DNA from 2 places in the Arthrobacter sp. UYCu511 genome. Region 1 is predicted to be linked to the other one. Evidence: riboswitches for the same ligand, from Rfam matches in the RefSeq annotation. Region 1 holds a riboswitch; the other holds the start of a gene.
The links. Region 1 has a riboswitch for S-adenosylmethionine ahead of ABIB48_RS06640 (bifunctional o-acetylhomoserine/o-acetylserine sulfhydrylase). Riboswitches for the same ligand answer to the same signal wherever they lie in the genome.
Positions count from the first base shown of each region.

Region 1 (4,445 bases):
TGCACGGGCACCGCCCATGGAACCGCCAATGACCGCATGCCACGAGGTGACGCCCAGGCGCGACGACAACCGGGCCTCGGCCTCGACAGAATCACGGATGGTGATGAAGGGGAACCGGGAACCGTAGGGTTTGCCGTCCTCCGCAATACTGGAGGGGCCGGTGGTTCCGTAACAGCCGCCCAGCATGTTGGCGCACACCACAAAGTACTTGTTGGTGTCAATAACGGCGCCGGGGCCAACGAGGCCTTCCCACCAACCATCTTCCTCGGACTCGCCTCTGCTGACGTGCGTGCTTCCGGTCAAGGCATGTTGGATCAGCACGGCATTGTCACCGGCGGCGTTCAATGTCCCCCAGCATTCAAAAGCCATGGTCACCGAGGGCAGCACGCCCCCGGCCTCTAGGGGAAGGGCGCCGATCTCGATCGAGCGCAACACACCTCCGCCTTGTCCCACAGCTGCACAGAAGTCCTCACCAACAGGTTGCGCCGCGGCAGCAGCGAACCCCGAGGACAACAAGCCCTTATCCACAGCCCGTCCCACGCGGATCACGCCGATTTTGCGGCGCGGAACCCGGCTTCAAGGTCAGCGATGATGTCTGCAACATTTTCCAAACCCACCGACAAGCGCACCAGACCCGGCCGTACACCTGCGGCCAGTTGCTGCTCCGGCGTGAGCTGGGCGTGGGTGGTGGAAGCGGGGTGGATGACGAGGGAACGCACATCACCTAAGTTAGCCACCAGCGAGTGCAGCTCTAGGCCGTCAACAAAACGCTTGCCAGCCTCGAGCCCTCCCAAGATGTCAAAACCGATGATGGCACCAGTGCCGTTGGGGCCGTACTTGCGACCGCGCTCAAACCAAGGGCTGGAGGGAATGCCCGCGTAGGCCACAGCCTCCACGTTTTCATTTCCTTCCAGCCACTGTGCCACCGTGACGGCGTTGCTGACGTGCCGTTCCACGCGCAGGCTCAGCGTCTCGATGCCCTGAGCGATCAGGAAGGCGTTGAACGGGGAAATTGCTGCTCCCAGGTCACGCAGCAACTGCACACGAGCCTTGAGAATGTAAGCGAGATTGGCACCTAGTGCGCAGCCCACACCCAAGTCACGGGCATAGACCAGACCGTTGTAGCTTTCATCCGGGGTGTTGAAGCCGGGGAACTTCTCCGGGTTTGCAGCGAAATCAAACTTGCCGCCGTCAACTATTACCCCGCCAATGGCCGTACCGTGCCCGCCGAGGTACTTGGTGGCGGAGTGGATGACAATGTCCGCACCCCATTCCAGCGGGCGGATCAGGTACGGGGTGGCCAGAGTATTGTCCACAATCAGCGGCACACCGGCCTCGTGGGCAATCGCGCTGATGTTTTCCAGGTCAAGGACGTCCTGGCGCGGGTTGGAGACCGTCTCGCCGAAGAAGGCCTTGGTATTGGGCTGCACGGCGGCACGCCACTGATCCAGGTTATCGGGATCGGCAACGAAGGTGACCTCAATGCCGAGCTTCTTCAGCGTGTGGGCCAGCAGGTTGAACGTGCCACCGTACACGCTGGGGCTGGAGACAATATGGTCCCCGGACTCGGCAATGTTCAAGATGGCGAACGTGGTGGCGGCCTGCCCCGAGGCCAGCATCAGCGCACCAACGCCGCCTTCAAGGCTCGCGATGCGGTCTTCAACAACGGACGTGGTGGGATTGCCCAGGCGCGTGTAGATGGGCTCCAACTCGGTCAACGCGAAGCGGGCGGCAGCGCTCTCTGCGGACGGGAAGACGAAAGACGTGGTCTGATAAATGGGGAGGGCACGGGCGCCGGTGGTGGCGTCGGGCTCCTGACCTACGTGGATCTGACGGGTTTCAAATGACCAACCGTTGCTCATGGTTGTTTCCTTCACACTAGAGGCCTACGGCAAAGGCCCTCCACCGCGCCATGCGGGAAGGGCCTGAACGGATATGGCCCGCGCTTGCACCTCAAACCGGATGGTTCGGTGCCAGGTCTTCACCCGGGGCACCCCGCCGCGGAAGGAGGGTTGCCGGTCAGCAAGCCGGGGCTATTCGCTGACACTCATGACCTGCCTCCAGTGTGAAAGAATGCCCAAGATTTCGCAAGAATATGACGAGTTTATGACTTTTTGCGAATATTTGCGTGGAATTTGCGCAAGAGAGAGCTTTAGGGCGAATTAGTCACTGATATTGGAGAGATTTTTCCCCCTGCACGGCGCCCGGCAGGGTTTCGGGTGTAGATCGGGATCATTTTCCACTGGCTTGACCGGGCTGGCCGGTAAGCGAGTGATTACTTTCCTAGGCCTGCGCGGCGCAGGGCTTCTGCCATGGCTGTACTGGCTGTGTTGGTGGTATTAGCCGTATTGGTGGAGGTGCCCGTCCCTCTATCCCGGGGCTGCCCGCCTTGGCGGCCCTGCGATCCCGGATTCCCCTGCCGGCGCTGGCCGCTAGCTCCACTCTTCGGAGCCGGGCCGCCACTCTTGGCCGCCGGGTTGCCACTTTGGGGCGCACTGCGCGCAGGTGAGGGACCTCCTAACGCGCGGGAGCCGGCGTCGGGCTTGGCGTTCCTCTCCCCGGCTTGATCATCAAGGCGCAGCGTCAAGGAGATGCGTTTGCGCTCGGGCTCAACTTCTAGAACCTTCACCCGCACCACTTGACCGGATTTAACCACGGTGTGCGGGTCCGAAACGAAGCTGTTGCTCATGGCTGAGACGTGGACCAGCCCGTCCTGGTGGACACCAATATCGACGAAGGCTCCGAAGGCGGCCACGTTCGACACGGTGCCTTCTAGAATCATGCCGGGGCGCAGATCGGTGATCTTCTCAATGCCCTCAGCAAAGGTGGCAGTCTCAAAACGGGGCCGGGGATCACGGCCAGGCTTTTGCAACTCGGAGATGATGTCAGCAACCGTGGGCAGACCAAAGTCACCGTCCACGAAGTCGGCCGGGTTCACGCCACCCACGGCCCCAACGCCTCCGGCAATATCGTGGGCCCCTGCACCCACTGCAGCGAGGATTTTACGTGCCACACCGTACGCTTCAGGGTGCACACTGGAGGCATCCAGCGGCTCCGCTCCCCCGGTGATCCGCAGGAACCCGGCACACTGCTCAAAAGCCTTGGGCCCCAACCGCGCCACCTTGAGCAGTTCGCGCCGCTTGCTGAAGGGCCCGTGCTGGTTCCTGTGAGCCACAATATTCTCGCTCAACAAGGGACCCACTCCGGCCACCCTCGCCAACAACGCAGGTGAAGCAGTATTCAGGTCCACCCCCACGGCGTTGACACAGTCTTCTACGACGGCGTCGAGGGAGCGGTCCAGCTTGGCCGGCGTCAGATCATGCTGATACTGCCCCACCCCAATGGATTTGGGTTCGATCTTGACCAGTTCGGCCAGCGGGTCCTGTAGCCGGCGAGCAATCGAGACAGCGCCGCGCAAAGACACATCCATGCCAGGCAGTTCGGCACTAGCCAAGGCGGACGCCGAATAGACGGACGCGCCAGCTTCGGAGACCACCAGCTTGGTGACCTTTCGCTCGGGATTGATCCGCTTGAGCTCAGCCACAAGTTCAGTGGCCAACCTGTCAGTTTCACGGCTCGCCGTGCCGTTGCCAATAGCAATCAACTCAACGTCATACCTTTGCGCCAGTGATACCAGGGTTGCCAGGGATTCGTTCCAGCGATTTACCGGTGCGTGCGGGTAAATGGTATCCGTTGCCGCTACTTTGCCGGTCCCGTCCACGAGCGCCACCTTGGTACCTGTGCGCAGGCCCGGATCAAGGCCCAAGGTGGAGCGGTTTCCGGCCGGGGCGGCGAGCAGAACATCGCGCAGGTTTGCAGCAAAGACCCGCACTGATTCCTCTTCTGCACTCTGGAACAAGCGCACGCGCAGGTCCACCGAGAGGCGGGTCAGGATGCGTGTGCGCCACGCCAGCTTGGCACTGGTCACGAGCCAGGAGTCGGCAGCGCGGCCGGATTCGGCAATGCCAAGTGAGTGGGCCACGGCGTTTTCATACTTGGCGCGGGCCTGCACTTGAGCGTCTGCATCGCGGGTATCACCCTCTGCCAAATCCAGTGAGAGCACACCCTCTTTTTCACCGCGCAACAGGGCCAATACCCGGTGGCTGGGCAGGGTGTGCGGCGGCTGTGCGAAGTCAAAATAGTCCTTGAACTTCTCCCCGTCGGAGCTCTTGCCCGCCTTGACGGAGGACCGCAGCCGGCCAGTTTTCCAGAGCCGTTCACGCAGCTCGCCCACCAAAACCGCGTCCTGACCAGCACGTTCAATCAGGATGGCTCGGGCGCCGGCAAGCGCGTCATCGGCTGTGTCCACACCGCGTCCGGCATCCACGAAGGCGTCAGCCTCTACGGCCGGGAACTTTGAGGGGTCCGCCAGCAGCGCGTCGAGCAAAGGCTCCAGACCCGCTTCCCTAGGCGTATCCGCCTTGGTCTTGCGGGTGGATTTGTAC
Region 1 is NZ_JBEPPB010000003.1:206,788-211,232, forward strand. It holds gene metX (homoserine O-acetyltransferase MetX) at 1-453, opposite strand, end outside; gene ABIB48_RS06640 (bifunctional o-acetylhomoserine/o-acetylserine sulfhydrylase) at 546-1,862, opposite strand; SAM riboswitch class IV at 1,938-2,055, opposite strand; gene ABIB48_RS06645 (Tex family protein) at 2,276-4,445, opposite strand, start outside.

Region 2 (4,445 bases), on a different contig from region 1:
ACCACTCGGATGCCAAAATCCACCAGTACAATCAGCGCAGACAGCCAGACACTGCCTGTGGGCAGGCTAAACGCCGTCCAAATCACGCATGCCTCCTAGCTAAACCGGCTTTTCAGCCGCGAGTGACAATAGCCTAACGGCTCTTTCGCACAGGCCCACTCGCAACGCTGGCCGTGTGACGTGCGCCAGCTGTGACTTGCTGTGCTCGGGTGAGGTGCTGCGGCTATGCTGAGCATAATTTGAACTTCCCGAAGTGAGGATGTAGCGCCATGAGCAGCTCAAACAATCCAACCGTCAGCATGGACGTTTTTGCCTTAGATCCGCAAAAAATCACGGAGAAGGCAGTAAAGGGTTTGCGCCTAGCCTTTGCCATTAGCGGCGTTGCGGCCTTGGTTCTCGGTATTATCCTGCTGTTGTGGCCCACCAAGACTCTGGCTGTGGTGGCCGTAATCTTAGGCATCAACTTCCTCATCACTGGTGGTATCAAGGTAGCTGTTGGCATCTTTAGCCACAGCCTTTCCGCCGGGATGCGGATCCTGGATGTTCTCTTGGGCCTGTTCGTGATGGTTGCCGGCATCATCGCCCTGCGTAACTCGGCCGCGACGGGCGAGCTCCTGCTGGTATTCACCGTCATCATGATCGGCATCGGCTGGATTATTGAAGGCATCATCGCCATGGCCGAAGCCGGCAAGGGCCCCACCCGCACCTGGGCCATCGTGTTCGGCGCCATCAGCGTGGTAGCCGGCATCACGGTGCTCGCTGTTCCCGTCTGGACCGCACAATGGCTGTTGCTGATAACAGCCATCATGCTGATCATCTTGGGTGTGGTGGGCCTGGTCCGTGCCTTCACCTTCGGCAAGTCCCTCACACGCTAGTACGACTGCGAGGGACCCAGACCGAGGCACGAGGGCAGGGAGCGGGTGGGGATAAGATCTCAGTCATGACAACTCTGGTTTTCTTGGACCCCGCCCACCCGGCCGGCCGCGTTGCAGACGCCACCGTTCCCAACATTCTGGTTACGGATCAGGGGCTCACCCGCGGTGACGGGATCTTTGAATCCATGCTCGCTATTGATGGGGAGCCACGCAAAATCCGGGCTCATTTAGATCGCCTTGCCGTCTCGGCCAGCACCATGGACCTACTCATCCCTGACGCCGGGGTGTGGCAGGCGGCAATTACGACGGCGCTCACAGCTTATGCTGCCGGGGCACCAGAGGATTCCGCAGACCACGGTGCAAGCAACGAATCTCGCCAGTGCGTGGTTCGCCTTATCGCTACCCGAGGCCCCGAGGGCGCCAACTCCCCCACAGCGTGGGTCACGGTCAGCCCGGTGTCCGCCTCGTTGGCTGCCCAGCGGGAGAAGGGCTTGGCCGTGCTCTTGTTGGAGCGTGGCTATGACAGCGATATTGCAGCCCGTGCCCCTTGGCTTTTGATGGGCGCCAAAACACTCTCCTACGCCGTGAACATGGCCGCACTTCGGCACGCACACCACCAGGGCGCGGATGACGTGATCTTCACCAGCGGTGACGGGCTCGTGTTGGAAGGGCCCACATCGTCAGTTCTTCTAGCACACGTTAGTGACGATTCCGGCGTACCGCTCAAGCGGCTCATCACCCCGCATTTGGACACCGGGATACTGCCCGGCACCACGCAGGGCGCACTGTTCGCAGCTGCGCAGGAAGCCGGGTGGGAGCTGGGTTACGGTCCACTAACACCTGCCGATCTGCTGGATGCCGACGCCGTGTGGCTCATTTCCAGCCTGCGGCTACTGGCGCCCGTGACCACCATTGACGGGAAGGAAATCGGCACGGCCGCCATCCGAGCCGAGCTTACGGCGGAACTATCGGCGCTCCTGGCCACCACGTTGTAAACACATCAGTTCGACTGACCGCTGGGCACAGGCCTAACAAGCGGGCGGAGCTTGTTGCCCAGAAGAATCAGCACCGCGCTGGCGATCAGGAAGGCTACCGCGATCCCCACACAACTGAGCAGCACGGCGCCGTAGCCCCCGTTGCCGGGGTTCAAGAAGGGATAGGCGTACCAGTCCGTGGCGGCGCCCCGAATCAGGGAATAGGCCAAATATGCCAGCGGAAACAGCACTGCAACACCCAACCGGGTCAGCGGGATGGGCCGGCGCGGCGGTTGGATCAACCAATCCGCGACAACCGCAATGGGCATGATGTAGTGCAGCCAGGTATTGATCCAGGGCAGGAGCGCGCCGAGATCCACCTCGCGCAACAGGGCGGTGAACACGATCCCCACCAGGGCCATGCACACCACCGATACGCACCGCAGAACCTGCCAAGCCGGGCCCAGCTCCTTCCCGCGCCAGGTCAGTACTGACTCCGTGAGCAGGACGGCGGCGGCAAGAATATTGGACAGGTTCGTGAAGTAGCTGAAGAAGTTCAACACGTTGAAACCGTGGCTCAGGTGAATGCCAAATTGGATGCCCACTGCCACAAGAGTGAACGCGCCGAAGAGAAACCGTAGTGCCGCCAACAATCGCCGAGTTGTCATGGGTTTCATCATGTCATGGACGCGGCAGAGATATCAGGTCCGTCCCGCCACCATGTGAACGGATATCTGGGTGTCGCCGTCATGTTTGTGCACACTGGCAGGTTCTTCACCGGACCCGGCACGTGGTGTGCTACTTTCAAGGTGAGTAATGAGTGCCAGCGTTAAGCCCTGACTTGCTGGCCGGCAACCCTCTTTCCGGCGGGGTGCCTCAGGTGACTACTCGGCAAACCAGCTACCTAGGCTGGCGTTTGCAAGCGTGAACTTTCCTTGTGGTGCGGGCTCAAGAGCGGACATTTACAACCAACTCTTCGTCAACTGCCACCAGCTCCCGTTTGCAACGCGCAGCCATTTGCAATGAGGAGAGAACCATGACCGCGGACGAATCCCCCCTGGCCTACCGGCTCATCACCGGCCCTGATGACCGCTCTTTTTGCGAGCGCATTTCCACCGCCCTTGCCGACGGCTATGTGCTGCACGGCGGCCCCGCCCTCACCTACAACGGCACCAGCGTCATTTGCGCGCAGGCCGTGATTCTTCCGCAGGCCGTGGCCAGCAGCGATGCCGCCGTCGCCACTGCCGTGGATGATCTCGACGCCGAACTTGAGTTTGATGGCGAGGGCATCGCATGAGCTACGCGGGAGATGTGAGCCCGGGCGCAGCCTGGGAAGCTGTAGCCGCGGGGGCAACACTCGTGGATGTACGGACAGCGGGCGAATGGGCACACATTGGCGTCCCCGACACCTCAACGCTGAAATCAGAACCGGTTTTTATCCAGTGGAATCTCGCCGCGGGCGCCCGCAACCCTGATTTTCTGGCAGAGCTGGCGGCAGCAGTACCCCCGGAAAAGCAGCTGATAGTGCTGTGCCGCTCCGGTGCCCGCTCTATTGCCGCCGCCGAAGCAGCCACAGCCGCCGGGTACACCGCCTACAACGTACTTGAAGGCTTTGAAGGAGAAACTGATCCCTACGGAGATCGGATTCTCAACGGCTGGAAGAACCGCAACCTCCCCTGGCGCTAAGGAAATATCATTGAGCAACTTTAATGAGCACGCAGCCACTTGGGGGCAGGACACCCAGGCGGTACGCGGCGGGCTTGACCGCAGCAATTTTCAAGAAACCTCCGAAGCCCTCTTTTTGAACTCCGGATTTGTCTACGAATCGGCGGAAGCTGCCGAGCAGGCGTTCACGGGCGAGGTGGACCGCTTCGTGTATTCGCGCTACGGCAACCCGAGCGTGGCAACCTTCCAGGAACGGCTGCGGCTGTTGGAAGGAAAAGAGGCGTGCTTTGCGACGGCGTCGGGCATGTCAGCCGTATTCACCGCCTTGGGTGCCTTATTAGCAGCCGGGGACCGAGTGGTGGCAGCACGGTCCCTGTTCGGCTCCTGCTTTGTGATTCTGAATGAGCTGCTGCCGCGGTGGGGTGTGGAGACCGTATTTGTTGACGGGCCGGAACTGGATCAGTGGCGCGAGGCCTTATCGGTGCCCACCACGGCCGTTTTCTTCGAGTCACCGTCGAACCCCATGCAGGAAATCATTGACGTGGCAGCTGTGTGCGATCTAGCTCATACCGCTGGCGCGCAGGTGGTGGCCGACAACGTCTTCGCAACTCCCTTGTTGCAGCGTTGCGGCGATTTCGGCGCGGACATCATCGTCTATTCGGGCACCAAGCACATTGATGGCCAGGGCCGGGTGTTGGGTGGCGCAATCCTCGGCACCAAGGAGTTCATCGAAGGGCCCGTCAAGAACCTGATGCGCCACACGGGCCCGGCGCTCTCCGCGTTCAACGCATGGGTGCTCACCAAGGGCCTGGAAACCATGAATCTGCGGGTTACACACTCGTGCAGCAATGCCTTGGCACTCGGAGAATTCCTTGAAGCCCAACCGCAGGTGGCACGCGTGCTGTACCCGCATCTGCCGTCCCACCCGCAG
Region 2 is NZ_JBEPPB010000002.1:363,260-367,704, forward strand. It holds gene cls (cardiolipin synthase) at 1-83, opposite strand, end outside; gene ABIB48_RS04940 (HdeD family acid-resistance protein) at 270-875, shown strand; gene ABIB48_RS04945 (aminodeoxychorismate lyase) at 941-1,870, shown strand; gene ABIB48_RS04950 (Pr6Pr family membrane protein) at 1,876-2,517, opposite strand; SAM riboswitch class IV at 2,662-2,780, shown strand; gene ABIB48_RS04955 (DUF1737 domain-containing protein) at 2,886-3,146, shown strand; gene ABIB48_RS04960 (rhodanese-like domain-containing protein) at 3,143-3,535, shown strand; gene ABIB48_RS04965 (O-succinylhomoserine sulfhydrylase) at 3,546-4,445, shown strand, end outside.
Region 2: linked by a shared signal. The riboswitch ahead of ABIB48_RS04955 (DUF1737 domain-containing protein) and the one ahead of ABIB48_RS06640 (bifunctional o-acetylhomoserine/o-acetylserine sulfhydrylase) in region 1 are both predicted to bind S-adenosylmethionine.